Regions from separate parts of the Mesorhizobium sp. CNPSo 4661 genome, predicted to be linked through region 2. Evidence: riboswitches for the same ligand, from Rfam matches in the RefSeq annotation. Region 2 holds a riboswitch; each other region holds the start of a gene.
The links. A riboswitch is a leader RNA that binds a small molecule or an ion and turns the genes downstream of it on or off. The one in region 2 is predicted to bind cobalamin.

Region 1: linked by a shared signal. The riboswitch ahead of bluB (5,6-dimethylbenzimidazole synthase) and the one ahead of AC0YKC_RS13315 (CbtB domain-containing protein) in region 2 are both predicted to bind cobalamin.
Region 3: linked by a shared signal. The riboswitch ahead of metE (5-methyltetrahydropteroyltriglutamate--homocysteine S-methyltransferase) and the one ahead of AC0YKC_RS13315 (CbtB domain-containing protein) in region 2 are both predicted to bind cobalamin.

What each region holds. Positions count from the first base shown of each region.
Region 1 is NZ_JBWGIO010000001.1:309,937-314,470, reverse strand. Features, by position in the region: gene AC0YKC_RS01455 (pirin family protein) at 1-42, opposite strand, end outside; gene AC0YKC_RS01450 (DUF2277 domain-containing protein) at 52-318, opposite strand; gene AC0YKC_RS01445 (exodeoxyribonuclease VII small subunit) at 363-614, opposite strand; gene AC0YKC_RS01440 (histone deacetylase family protein) at 618-1,544, opposite strand; cobalamin riboswitch at 1,660-1,836, shown strand; gene bluB (5,6-dimethylbenzimidazole synthase) at 1,880-2,617, shown strand; gene AC0YKC_RS01430 (hypothetical protein) at 2,618-3,598, opposite strand; gene AC0YKC_RS01425 (TetR/AcrR family transcriptional regulator) at 3,829-4,422, opposite strand.
Region 2 is NZ_JBWGIO010000008.1:41,537-46,070, reverse strand. Features, by position in the region: gene AC0YKC_RS13330 (DUF6428 family protein) at 1-419, shown strand, start outside; gene AC0YKC_RS13325 (PilZ domain-containing protein) at 649-921, opposite strand; gene AC0YKC_RS13320 (histidine phosphatase family protein) at 1,067-1,642, opposite strand; adenosylcobalamin (AdoCbl) riboswitch at 1,727-1,872, shown strand; gene AC0YKC_RS13315 (CbtB domain-containing protein) at 1,872-2,081, shown strand; gene AC0YKC_RS13310 (CbtA family protein) at 2,184-2,924, shown strand; gene AC0YKC_RS13305 (hypothetical protein) at 2,931-3,557, shown strand; gene AC0YKC_RS13300 (TetR/AcrR family transcriptional regulator) at 3,643-4,275, opposite strand; gene AC0YKC_RS13295 (VOC family protein) at 4,378-4,534, shown strand, end outside.
Region 3 is NZ_JBWGIO010000053.1:1,933-6,466, forward strand. Features, by position in the region: gene AC0YKC_RS33595 (adenosine kinase) at 1-966, shown strand, start outside; cobalamin riboswitch at 2,438-2,638, shown strand; gene metE (5-methyltetrahydropteroyltriglutamate--homocysteine S-methyltransferase) at 2,733-4,534, shown strand, end outside.

The DNA of each region.
Region 1 (4,534 bases), on a different contig from region 2:
GGCATCGCCGGGCTCAGGATCGTTTCCCGGAAAGAAGCTCATGACCGTCCCTCAGGCGAAGCGCAGCGCCGACCTGGCTTTCGCCTTGGCGGCCTCTTCCTCGCGGTTGCGCGGTTCCTGGCTGGTTTCGAGCGAGTCGATCAATTCGCGCGCGATCGCGGCGATCGCCTCCACCGCATGGTGGAAGGCATGTTCGTTGCGCTTGGACGGCTTGGTCGAGCCGCTGAGCTTGCGCACGAACTGAAGCGCAGCATCATGCACTTCGTCATTGGTCGCCGGCGGTTCGAAATTGGCCAGGGTCTTGATGTTGCGGCACATGGCTTGAACTCCTTACCTGCTTGCTCTGCCCACCCTATTCCAAATCAGTCCGCGTCCAGCGGCTCCGTTCCTGCCGGCTTGCCGTCGCGCGACAGCCTGATCTTCTCGACCTTGTCCTCGGCGGCCTTCAGCAGCCGGTCGCAGTGCGCCTTCAGCGCCTCGCCGCGCTCGTAGATCCTGATCGACTGGTCGAGCAGGACGTCGCCGCGCTCCAGATCGTCGACGATCTTCTCCAGCGCGTCGAGCGCCTGCTCGAAGCTCATCGCCTTGACGTCCTCATTGCCTTCCACTGCCATACCCTATCCCTTCATCAGCCGCCCGACATGGGCGGCGACTGAAAATGCCAGTCCCTGCAGATCGTAGCCGCCTTCCAGCAGGCTGACGAGCCTGTTGGAGCTGTGGCGCCCGGCGCGCTCCATCAGCTGGCCGGTCGCCCAGTCGAAATCGTCCTCAGTCAGGTTGATCTCGGCGAGCGGATCGCGGTGGTGCGCGTCGAAGCCGGCGGAAATGATGATGAGGTCCGGCGCGAACGCATCGATGGAGGGCAGCACGCGTGACAGGAAGGCATCGCGGAACAGGTCGCTGCCGGTCTGCGGCGCGAGCGGCGCGTTGACGATGTTGCCGGCGCCGGTCTCGCTCTTCGCGCCGGTGCCAGGATAAAGCGGCATCTGGTGCGTCGAGCAATAGAGCACCGACGGGTCGTCCCAAAAAATGTCCTGGGTGCCGTTGCCGTGGTGGACGTCCCAGTCGACGATGGCGACGCGCTCGGCCTGGTGCTTCTTCTGCGCGTAGCGGGCAGCGATCGCGGCCGTGTTGAACAGGCAAAAGCCCATCGCGGTGGTCTTTTCAGCATGGTGACCCGGCGGACGCGCGGCGACGAAGACATTGGCGGCGCGGCCTTCGAAGACATCGTCGACCGCGGCGTTGGCGCCCCCGATGGCCGTCACCGCGGCCTGCCAGCTTTTCGGGCTGGCGCTGGTATCGGCGTCGATCGAGACGATGCCGTTCTCAGGGATCGCCGCGCGCACGCGCTCGACGAAATCCTCGGGGTGCGCATAGAGGATGGTTTTCTCGTCGCCTTCGGGCGCCTTGACGCGGTCGAGCGCCGAAAAAGCCTCGTCGTCGAGCACACGCTCGATGGCGCGCAGGCGGTCGGGCCGCTCGGGATGTCCGGGCGGCGTAAGATGTTCCAGGAAGATCGGGTGCGTGTAGAGACGGGTGGCCATGGCGCCTAATCTAGGCACCGGCGGCACGGATGACCATGTTTGAAAGCCGAATGGCTGGGGAAAATTGCGCCAACCCGTGTCGCTGGCACCATTGGCGCAGCCCAAGCTTCGCGGTAAGGTCTCGTCGCTGCCTGGTGCCCGCGACGCGGGAGAATCGGGAACACGGTTGAAATCCGTGGCGTGCCCAACGCTGTGAGGGGGACCGCGCCGGCAAGAGCCACTGTCGATGACGGGAAGGCGCCGGTGCGGGACGATCCCGAGCCAGAAGACCGGCCTGGCAGACATGGTTTTCCGCTTGGTCAGGCGGGAGACTGCTTATCGCAAGGGGAAAAGCGATGACGGCAGCAGCGATCGCCACGAGCGGCGACGACTTTGACCAATTGGCGCGCGACGCGGTCTACAGGGCGATGTTCACCAGGCGTGACGTGCGCAGCCATTTTGTCTCCGACGATCTCGATGACAGCGTGCTGGCGCGGCTGATCACCGCGGCCCATCACGCGCCGTCGGTGGGCTACATGCAGCCGTGGAACTTCATCGTCATCCGCGACGCGGCAAGGCGGCGGCAGGTGCGCGATCTGTTCCTCGCCGCGCGCGAACAGGAACTGCCGGCGATCGAGGCGGAACGGCAGGCGCTCTACCGCAAGCTGAAGCTCGAAGGCATCTGCGAAAGCGCGCTCAACCTGTGCATCACCTGCGACCGGCAGCGCTCGAAAGACTCTCCGCTCGGGCGCTGGCACAACCCCGAGATGGATCTCTACAGCACCGTCTGCGCGGTGCAGAATTTCTGGCTGGCGGCGCGGGCGGAAGGTGTCGGCGTCGGCTGGGTCAGCATCATTGAGACCGAGGCGCTGAAGCAGCTCTTGTCGATCCCGGAGCATGTCACGCCGATCGCCTATCTGTGCGTCGGCCGCGTGTCGCAATTCGCGCCGAAACCGGACCTCGAGGCGCATGGCTGGGGCAAGCGCCTGCCGCTGCCGGAGCTGGTGATGAGCGAGACTTTCTGCGGCGCCGGCGAAGCGCCGCTCAAATCGGCAATCGCGAGGCTTCGTGACGTCGACCAGCCGACGCCATAATCAGGCGGCCCGAGGCGTATCCCAGCGCGAGCCGCCGAAGGAGCCCAACGCCTTGTCGCGCAGTTCCCTGAACTTGGACGAGGCCTCGGCGAGCCGGCGGTCCCATTCGGGATTGGGCGTCTGGCCTTCGATGGCTTCGAAATAGACCTGCATCAGCGAGGCGATGGCGAAGGGCTCGATGAAGGCCGCCTTGAAGGCCCAGGCAAACACGATCGCCAGCACGAAGGCCCAGCCGGCAAGCTGTCCCGGCATGACCCAGAGGATCGCGGCCGCGGGCGCCAGCATCAACAGGAAGATGACGAAGGACACGCCCCACATGATCACCGCTAGCCAGACGGCGTTCTTGATCATGTGCTTGCCGTTCTGCGCGTAAAGCACGACGCCTTGGCGCGCCGTCTCGAAAGGCGAATTCGAATTGATGCGGATGTTGTAGCCGAGGATGATCTCGTCGACATAGGTCAGCGACAGGCGGATCACCGTGTTGATGAAGCTGACGAGACCGCTCAGGCCCGGAATGGGCAGGAAGGCGGCGATGCCGCCGATCAGGCCGGTGATGGCGCGGATGGCGCCCTTGACCAGCTGGTCGACGACGAAAAGGATGTTGGCCTCGGCGAAACGCTGGGTGACCACTTCCTTGGCATAGGCGATCTGCCCTTGGCCGTCGGGAACGTCATGACCGTCGATCAGATGCACCATGACGGCGATATGACCGGCCTTGAGCACGTAGAGAATGTATTCGCGGATCCAGTAGACGGCGATCGAGACGATGCCGAAGCCGACCACGCCGCCCCAGAGCGCGAAAGACGTCGGTCCGTCCGGGTCGGTCGAGATGTGGCCGACGCCGTAGCCGACGCTGGCGCCGGTTCCGGTCGCCATGATGTAGGCGACCGTGATGCCGAAATAGACGATCATGCGAAAGACGATGAACGGCCATGTCCGCATCATGATGGACACCGACCTGGCGATGCTGAAGTCCCACATGCCCCGACTCTCCCACCCGCGCATGACCCCGAAAATCGGAATCGATTTTCGGAAAAGGATCATGCGCCAAATCAAGTTTTACAGCGTCCTTTGCGCGTTCAAAGAACGCGCGGCGCTGTAAGAGAATGGCTGGGGAGGATGCGCTCACCCGATCGATTGTCAATCACGGCAGGGTTGCGAGGGCCTGAAACCAGTGCACAACCCGACGGCTTGGTCAGCCAAACGTGCCGTCAAGTTTTTCTGCGCAAGCCTTCGAGCAGTTGCTTGAACGCCGCGATCGCCTTCTTCGACGTCGCTTCGGGGTCACCGGAATTGGCGATACGCTGCGCGGCCTGGCTGCTGGCGCCGTTGATCAGCAGTGCGGTCGTCTCGGGATCAAGCTCCGGAACGACCACGCCATCGTCCTGCAGCTTCGTCAGATGGTTGGTCATCGAGGCGATGCAGGCACTGGCATTGGGCCATTGCGCCGGGTCGCCGAGCACCGCCGGGCCGTCGCGGAACATGATGCGCTGGATTTCCGGCTCCAGCGCCATCTCGATATAGGTGGTGCATTCGTCGACGAAATGCTGCCAGCGGGTCGGCGCTTTCGACGCCACCTCGTTCACCCGCACGGCCATTTCGCCGTCGATCTCGGCGATCACCGCCTGCAGCAGCCCCTTCTTGTCGCCGAAATGATGGTAGAGCGCGCCGCGGGTCAGCCCGGCAGACGCGGTGAAATCGTCCATCGAGGACTCGGCATAGCCGACCGTGCCGAAAGCATGGCGGGCGGCCGCGATCAGCTTGGCGCGCGTCTCGGCGATCATCTCCTTGCGCGGTCTGTGCATGCCTCTGGCCCCATTCACATACGTCTCGTATGCCAATTGACATACGCTGCGTATGAACTATCTGACTTTCATACGCAGCGTATGTAGTTGCGATATGTTATGTTGTCGAGGA
Region 2 (4,534 bases):
TGTTCCGCTATGACGGGCGGCCGGTAAAGCCGGGCTACCATGTCACCGAGGTGAAAGCGGGACAGTTCTCGGCGCTGGATTGCGAGGCGAATCCGGAATCATGGTCGGAAATCTTCGTCCAGCTATGGGACGTGGACGAAGGCGGGCCGGTCCACATGCCGGCCGGCAAGTTCGCAGCGATCATCCGCAAGGTGGCGGACCATGTCGCGCTCGATCAGGCTGCGAAGCTGACCTTCGAGGTCAGCGACGGCGTGCGCCCGATGGAACTGCACCGGGCGGCCCAGCCGAGCCTCGTCGGCGGGGCCGTCGAGGTGGAGCTGTCGCCACGACCGTCAAGCTGCAAGCCGCGTGACCGCTGGCTCAAGCAACAGGCGGCGGCAGCAAGCCAGCCTTGCTGCGGCGCGAGCCGCTGCTGTTGATCCTGCGACGGTCGCGCGACGCTGCTAGAATCTGATCATGCCGTTGGCCTGCAACAGGTAAAGGCCCACGAGAACGATGGCGATCAGCGCCACCCAAACGGCTGTCCTGCTCATTCGCAAATCCCTGTTGATCCGGCAATGAACGCGCGCGCGCCGGTTGCGTTCCATGTGTACCGGGTTGCACGCCGCCTGGGGCAGGATCAAGTGGTGAATTGGGGACGGCCGCGCGTCAGTCCTTCGGCGCGTTGCTGTAGAGCGCCACGCCGACGCGGTCGTTGCGCCGCCACCGCACCAAAGCGCGATAGACCATATCGTCGGCCGGAACCTCGAGCAGGAAGCGGTCCGGGATTTTCGCATCGGGGGCGACGCGCAATTCAGCGCCCTGCTCGTGCTGGTTTCTGACCGAGCAGCCGATCCTGACGCCGGCGGCAATGATCGTGGCTTCCTTGAGCACGAATTCGCGCGCATGAAGACGACGCTCGGTCTCGGGATAGTCGGCCATATCCGGCGGGCTCCTCAGGCAAAAGTTCTCCTCGCCACGAACCAGTATAATAACCGCGAGGCGTTTCCGTTCCGTTAGCGATCACTGAAACGGCGAAGCTCGGCCTGGCCTGCTGCCGCTGGTCGGCAGGTGGAGGATCCCAGCGCTATTTCGTGCCGACAACGACCCCGCTGGCGTGCAGCACCCAGCGGCGTCCGTCGCCGCGGAACTCGGTGAGCGACAGCGGCTCGATGTCGATCTTCCAGACCGAGGAAAGCGGCGCGCCCAACACATGCACCATGGCGGCGCGGATCGGCACGGGATGGGTGAGCGCGATGGTGTGGCCGCTCTCGGAGGCCAGGCGCTCCATCAGCGCGGCACCCCGCCGGGCGACGGCGGCAAGCGACTCACCGCCATGGGGTGCTGCGTCCATATCCGCGAACCAGGCCGCCATGCCTTCCGGGTCCTCGACCTGCACCTCCTCGAAGCCCTTGCCGGCCCAGCGTCCGAAATCCTGCTCGCCAAGCAGCGGCTCGACCGTCGCGTCAAGGCCGAGTGCCTCAGCGGTCTGCCGCGCGGCAAGCGCCGGGCTCGTCCAGACGCGGTCGGCGCGGCGCAGCGAAGCGGCCAGTGCGCCGGCGCGATCGAGAGCCCGCGGCTCCGGCGCCTCGTCGTTCGGAAAGCGACCCTTGCGCGTGGCCTGCGTCGCACCGCTTGCAATCATCGTCAGGCGGGCGAGCATCCCAAAACTCCGTGGTCCAGTGAAATTTCGGCCGCGCGAAGCCTGTTGGCCATTACATGTCGTTGACAGGCGAACGAAGTGCTGACAAGTGTTTTAGCGCTATACGGGATTGGAAGCCGGTGCGAGTCCGGCACGGTCGCGCCACTGTGATCGGCACCAGCCGAAAGTCAGGCCTTATTCCGCAGCATTTGTTCGATCAACGGGACGCAGTATCCCACGGGAGGTCAATATGTCCGACACCACCTTCGCCCCCAGCTACGGTCCGGTTGCTATTCCGGTCCGCGAGCTTCTGCCCTGGGCAATCTTCGCCGGCCTGATGCTGATGCTGATGATCTATTTCGTCGGCGCGGAAGAAGGCGCGACGTCGCTTATCCGCGGCACGGCGGTGCACGAATTCGTGCATGACGGCCGCCACCTGCTCGGCTTCCCCTGCCACTAAAGCGGTTCGGCATCGCTGAACCGTCCTAAGGTTTGGTCTAACGCAATTCCGACGGAAAATCGCTATGCGTTTTTCCGTCGGATTGTTTGAAAGGCTGCTGACATGGTCGGAAAACTTTTGCTGCGCGGCATGCTTGTCGGGTTGGTCGCTGGGATTCTGGCGTTTGCCTTCGCGCGCGTCTATGGCGAGCCGCAGGTCGACAAGGCGATCGCCTTCGAGGAACAGCAGGCCCAGGCCGCCGGCGAAGCGCCGGAGCCTGAGATGGTCAGCCGCGCCACGCAGGCCGGCATCGGCCTTGCTACCGGCGTGCTGGTCTATGGCGCGGCGCTCGGCGGGCTGTTCTCGCTGGTCTTTGCCTATGCCTATGGCCGCCTGGGCTCGCTTGGGCCGCGCGGGACCTCGGCGCTACTGGCGCTGCTCGGCTTCCTGGCCGTGATCGTGGTGCCCAGCCTCAAATATCCGGCGAACCCGCCGGCCGTCGGCAACCCCGAGACCATCGCCTACCGCACGGAACTGTTCTTCATCATGATCGTGATCTCGATCGCGGCGATGGTGGCGGCGGCCGGGCTGGCGCAGCGGCTGTGGAACCGGCTCGGCGCCTGGAACGCTTCGATCGTGGCAGGGCTCGCCTTCCTGGTGGTCTTCGCTCTGGTGAAGGCAGCACTTCCCGACATCAATGAGGTGCCGGAGAGCTTCTCGGCGACGGTGCTGTGGCAGTTCCGCGTCGCCTCGCTCGGCATCCAGCTCGTGCTCTGGACCGTCGTCGGGCTCGGCTTCGGCGCGGTTGCCGAGCGCGTGGTCGCGGTGCGCGACCAGCGCGGCCCTGCCCGCCGCTACGCCTGAATTCCGATGCATCGGCCGCCACGGTTGTTTGCCCTGGCGGCCATTTTCCTTTTGACGATCTGGCGGTCGCTTCTGATCGCCATTCCGGCCGAGGCGCATAGCGGATCCTCGGCCCCGCCTCCCCCGGGCATCCAGATCCCCAGCCTCACGCATGGCCAGATGGCGGTGATCGCGCGCTACCGTGGTGAAATCATCGATCTTGCCCAGCGCCAGACCGTGACCGACCCGACCTTCCGGCGGCTCTACAATCACGGCAATTTGCAATACACCTACTGCCTCTGGGGCCTGATGCCGGGAAGCCTCGGCGACGAGGAAAGCCCCTTCAACGAATGCAGCCATGCCTATCTCGCCACTGCCAAGGCGCTGCTGACCTATATGGCGACGATGCCGGCGGCCACGCGTCAGGCCAAGGCGCTGATCTCAGACATCGATGCCGACATGGTGCGCGGCGGCGCGTCCTGGATCCTGTGCCAGTATAGCGGCGAGGCCTTCAGCACCGGCGCGGTCGTCGAGCCCAGATGGCGGGACATGTTCTTCCATCTGCCGAGCCTGGCCGTCGTCCTGGCCACGACCGCGGCGCTGATGACGGCTGCGTGGTCGATCTTCGGCGCGAGACGGGTACGCGCTGTTTAACCGACTCAGGCCGGCTGACCGCGTCGAGATACCAAGCGAAGTAACGCGGCTCGTTGTGCTGCGCAGATCGCGCCGGGCAGCGCGACTACTTCGAGCGCACCCCATAGGCGGCAAGGAACGCTTCGACCGAGGCATCGGCATGGCGCTCGAGGTCGGCTTTCGAGCGCGGGTTGCTTCCGGTGAACATGGCTTCGTTCATCGGGATCCAAAGCAGCATCCCAAAGAAATGGCTGGCCGCCAAACGGGGATCAGGGGTTTGCAACAGGCCTCGGCTGGTGAGCTTTTGAAAGCACCCCCCCACCGAGACAAGCATGCGCTCAAAGCCTTTGTCGTACCAGCTGCGGCCAAGCTGCGGCATCCGATCGGCATTGGCGATAATCAGACGCCGGAGCCTCAGCAACTCGTCGTTCATCAGCGTGGTGGTCAATCGCCGGGCAAGCTGCTGCAGGCCGCCCTCCAGGAACTTCGCCTCGGAAAGCAGCATCGTCACGGACTCGACAACGTCGTTGGTCTGGGAAGCGGTGGACTCCACAACTTCGCTGAAAAGCGTCTCCTTGTCCTTGAAATGCTTGTAGACGGTCTGCTTGGAAGCGCCCGCCCTGGTGGCGATCTCCTCCATGCTGGTCCCATCGTAGCCCTTGGCGATGAACGCGGCGGTCGCCGCCTCGATGATCTCACGATCCTTGCGGGCCGATCTGGTCTCAACGGTAATTTCCATAGCGCCTCTCGATCGGTACTAGACGGTACCGTTCCCGCATGATAGTCATCGCCACAGTACTAGACTGACTAGTACCCGTCAATGAATTGGAGGTCCAACCCGATGACCCAGATGCTCTTCCTCAATCTGCCGGTGCGCAATCTGCCGGCAGCGACCGAGTTTTATCTCGCGATCGGCGGCACGCTCAATCCGCAGTTCTCGAATGACCAGGCCAGCTCGATCATGTTCTCCGAATCGATCGGGGTCATGTTGCTGACGC
Region 3 (4,534 bases), on a different contig from region 2:
GGCAATGCCATTGTCGACATCATCGCGCAGTGCGACGAGGCTTTTCTCGAGACCAACGGCATCATCAAGGGGGCGATGAACCTCATCGACGCCAGGCGAGCCGAATTGCTTTACAGCCGCATGGGACCGGCGATCGAGGCTTCCGGCGGCAGCGCCGGCAACACGGCGGCAGGCGTCGCCAGCCTCGGCGGACGGGCCGCCTTCTTCGGCAAGGTGTCGAACGACGCGCTGGGTGAAATCTACACGCACGACATCCACGCCCAGGGCGTGGCCTTCGACACCAGCCCGCTCGCGGGCGAGCCGCCGACCGCACGCTCGATGATCTTCGTCACGCCCGACGGCGAGCGTTCGATGAACACCTATCTCGGCGCCTGCGTCGAGCTGGGGCCCGAGGATGTCGAGGCTGACAAGGCGTCCGGCGCCAGAGTGACCTATTTCGAGGGGTATCTGTGGGATCCGCCGCGCGCCAAGGAAGCGATCCGGCAGACCGCCAAGCTGGCGCATGCAGCGGGGCGCGAAGTGTCGATGACGCTGTCGGATTCCTTCTGCGTCGACCGCTACCGCGACGAGTTCCTCGAGCTGATGCGCTCGGGCACCGTCGACATCGTCTTTGCCAACAGCCACGAGATCAAATCGCTCTACCAGACCGCTTCTTTCGAGGAAGCGCTCGCCGCCATCCGCAAGGATTGCAGAATAGCCGCCGTCACCCGTTCTGAAAAAGGCTCGGTCATCGTGCGCGGCGAGGAGACCGTCACCATCCAGGCGACGGAGATCAAGGAACTGGTCGACACGACCGGCGCCGGCGATCTCTATGCAGCCGGCTTCCTTTACGGCTACACCGCCGGACTGAGCCTCAAGGATTGCGGCGACCTCGGCTCGCTGGCCGCCGGGCTGGTGATCCAGCAGATCGGCCCGCGCCCGCGCCAGAACCTGCGCCGAGAGGCCGAGCAAGCCGGGCTGGTTTAGGTGGCGCGCAAGATCAGATCCCACCCGGTGCAAGCTGTCCCAATGACCCGCGCGGGCAAATAGAGATCTCAAGGTCCGAGGCAGTAGGATCAAAGCTATGTCTGCACCTTTCGAGACAGGAAAATGGCGGCGCCGCTGACGAGATGACGGTCGTAGTGGACCGCCTGACTGAACGCCAAGGTTGATGCCGCTCGTGTAGAGGGGGATTTTGTGAACAGTCTCCTGTTAGCGGCTCCTGGGTTGCTGCTGTTCAGTCTCGTCCCGACGAAGTGCATTCATCCGGGGCGCATCCCCGCGCCGCGCCGGAGGGGATCAACGCGGTGCCTTCATTGCCGCTTCGACATCTTTGCTTTCTACACACTCCGGGTCTGCATGATGGGTGAAATGCAGCAACTCGGACTGGCCCAGCCAGCTGTCGGAGGGAGCGCCGGCAGGAGGCATAGCGCCTCGAAAGCGCTCCTCGACTGCCTGATATTTTGTCCTGCAGAGGCATCGAACTTCCTATCCCTCGTCGCACCCGCTTCGACCACGGGCTGCCCCGTTCGGCCTCATCTACTGGGCGCTTCATCCGGCGGACAGCAGACAGCGAAGCCTCCACGGCCGCGAAAATCTCGTGATGGCGGCTCAATTGCGCGACCGGCCCGCCATTTTGGGGCGACGTCCAGTGCTGCTGCCTGGCGTCGACCTTGCCCTTCATCTCTTGACCGCATATTGCCTCGTCCTCTCAGCCGGCTGAGCCTCCCGACAGCCGGATAGATGATGACGATCCCCTCCTGGAGAATGTCTCGTTTGAAAAGCGTGACGGTCTACGCCGCCTTATTTCCTCCGGCCCTATCGCGCACCGTCTGCGGTTCTGCCGCGCACGCGACGAAACGCAGTCACTCTACCGTGCAACACTCAAGGGAAATACGACAGGCGCACCAGAAATGGTGGGGTCTGTGTCAAAGATTTCTAGGCAAGCCCCGAGAGCGAAATCTTGTTGGTTTTGGCGTCGAGCAAGCTTTGCCTTTTGGCGCTTTTACGCTTCGAGCGGGCAGAATACCCGCGGCCGGTCCCTTGTGTATGAGTGCAACGTGTGCAGAGCCGGATCCGCCAAATGCGGGCAGAAAGGTCTGACCTGAGAAGAGACATTGGCACCTTGCTGAGGCGTCATGTGTCTTGGCCTTTGGATTTCAGCAAGCCAGGGACGCGGGCCCTTCGATTCGCCGCTAATGATAGCCATTGATGATCGCCCGCATGTAGGCGATCGGACGACGCCGCCAATTTGGCAGGCCGTGGTAGGCTCGAACAGCAGCTGGCCGGAGGCTGCTATGTCTACTGGGCATGGGGTGGGTCAATGTATGGTCTGCCTTGCCAGTCGATCAGCGCGTTCGCAGTTACTCGCTCGTTGCGGCCTTCTGCGAAAACATCAACTTTTCACATAATGACATAAACATTTCTTTATGCGGCATTGACACACGGTTCCCTGCTGTGATTGTCTGGGTGCCGTGGTTCTTCGTACGGCACTGCCGCATGGAGCTAAGAGGGAAGCCGGTGCGAGGCCGGCGCTGCCCCCGCAACTGTTAGCGAGTGAGCCAACCCCACTCATGTCACTGAGGCGAACAGCCTCGGGAAGACGGGGAGAAGCTATGACCCCGCGAGCCAGGAGACCTGCCACGACGAACTATGTCCACGGGCGGGGTGTCCGGTGGCCGCAGCAGCCCGGCGCTTCGTGCCGGTCTACGAAGCGCCTCCCGTCCCCCACGCCCCAACCATCGGGGTATGGCATGACTGTCTCTCAGCAAATTCCTGTCGCGACGCTCGGTGTTCCGCGGTTCGGTCGCCGGCGGGAACTGAAATTCGCGCTTGAAAGCTACTGGTCCGGAAAATCTTCCGCTGCCGACCTTCTCACGACTGCGAAAGCGCTGCGTGCCGCCAACTGGGAAGAGCAGCGCGATCGCGGCGTGTTGAAAATTCCGTCGAACGACTTCTCGCTCTACGACCATGTTCTCGACACTGCAACTATGGTCGGCGCAGTGCCGTCCCGATACGCCTGGCGTGGCGGCGAGCTCCCGCTCGACATCTACTTCGCCATGGCCCGCGGCGACCAAGGTCAGACGGGGAGCTGCGGGCACTCTGGTCACGAGCGTGGGGCTGGCCCTGCCCTGACCGCGATGGAAATGACCAAATGGTTCGACACCAACTATCACTATATCGTGCCGGAACTCGACGATGATCAGACGTTCGCCCTCTCGTCGACAAAACCAGTTGATCACTTCCTCGAGGCCAAAGCCCTCGGCATTCACACACGCCCAGTCATCCTTGGACCTGTCACATTCCTCAAACTGGCGAAGTCACCTGCCGAAGGGTTCAATCCCATCGCGCTGCTGCCACGGCTTCTGCCCGTCTACGAGCAGCTCCTGCGGAGGTTGAAATTGTCGGGAGCCGATTGGGTGCAGATCGACGAGCCGACGCTTGTCCTGGATCTAAACTCGAACGAGCGAGCTGCGTTTGAATTTGCCTATGGGCAGCTATCGAAGGCCGCGCCCGAGCTGAAGATCATGCTAGCTACCTATTTCGGGGCGCTAGGGGACAATCTCGAGACGGCGATTTCGCTGCCCGCGGCCGGCCTGCATCTCGATCTTTCGCGCGCTCCCGAGCAGTTGGAGACGGTTGGTCGGCTCGCGCCTAAGGACCTGGTGCTGTCGCTTGGCTTGATCGACGGCCGCAACGTCTGGCGTGCGAACCTGCCTGCCATTCTCGACCGTATCAAGCCGATCGTCGCCGGCTGGCCTTTGGACCGCGTCGAAATTGCGCCTTCGTGCTCGATGCTGCATGTGCCCATGGACCTTCGCATGGAGACGGCACTCGATGCCACCATCAGGTCGTGGCTCGCCTTCGCGGCGCAGAAGACCGACGAACTGGTGCTGCTGGCGAGGGCGCTGTCCGAAGGCAGGGATGCAGTGGCAGACGAGTTGATGGCTTCTGCCGAGGCTGCTGCTGCTCGCGCAGCGTCCGAAAAGGTCCATGATCCGCTTGTTGAGGGTCGGATTGCCGGCATTGACGACAGCATGAAGCAACGAAAGAACGCTTTCGCCGTGCGTTCCAGGGTCCAGGCCCGCAGGCTAGGCTTGCCTCCGTTTCCAACGACGACCATAGGATCATTCCCGCAGACGCCTCGGGTGCGCAAGGCCCGCTCCGCCCACAGGAAGGGCGAGCTTAGCTATCTCGACTACGACAGCTTCCTGCAGAACGAGACCAAGACTGCCATTCGCTGGCAGGAGGAGATCGGGCTGGACGTGCTGGTGCACGGCGAGTTCGAACGAAACGACATGGTACAGCATTTCGGCGAGCAGCTGTCCGGCTTCGCCTTCACCCAGCATGGCTGGGTGCAAAGTTATGGCTCCCGCTACGTGCGTCCCCCGATCATCTTCGGCGACGTATCGCGCCCCAATCCTATGACGGTGCGCTGGTGGGAATTCGCCCAGTCGCTTACGCAAAAGCCAGTCAAGGGAATGCTCACAGGCCCTGTGACCATTCTTGCCTGGTCTTTTGTCCGCGACGACATTCCCCGCTCGGAGGTCTGCCG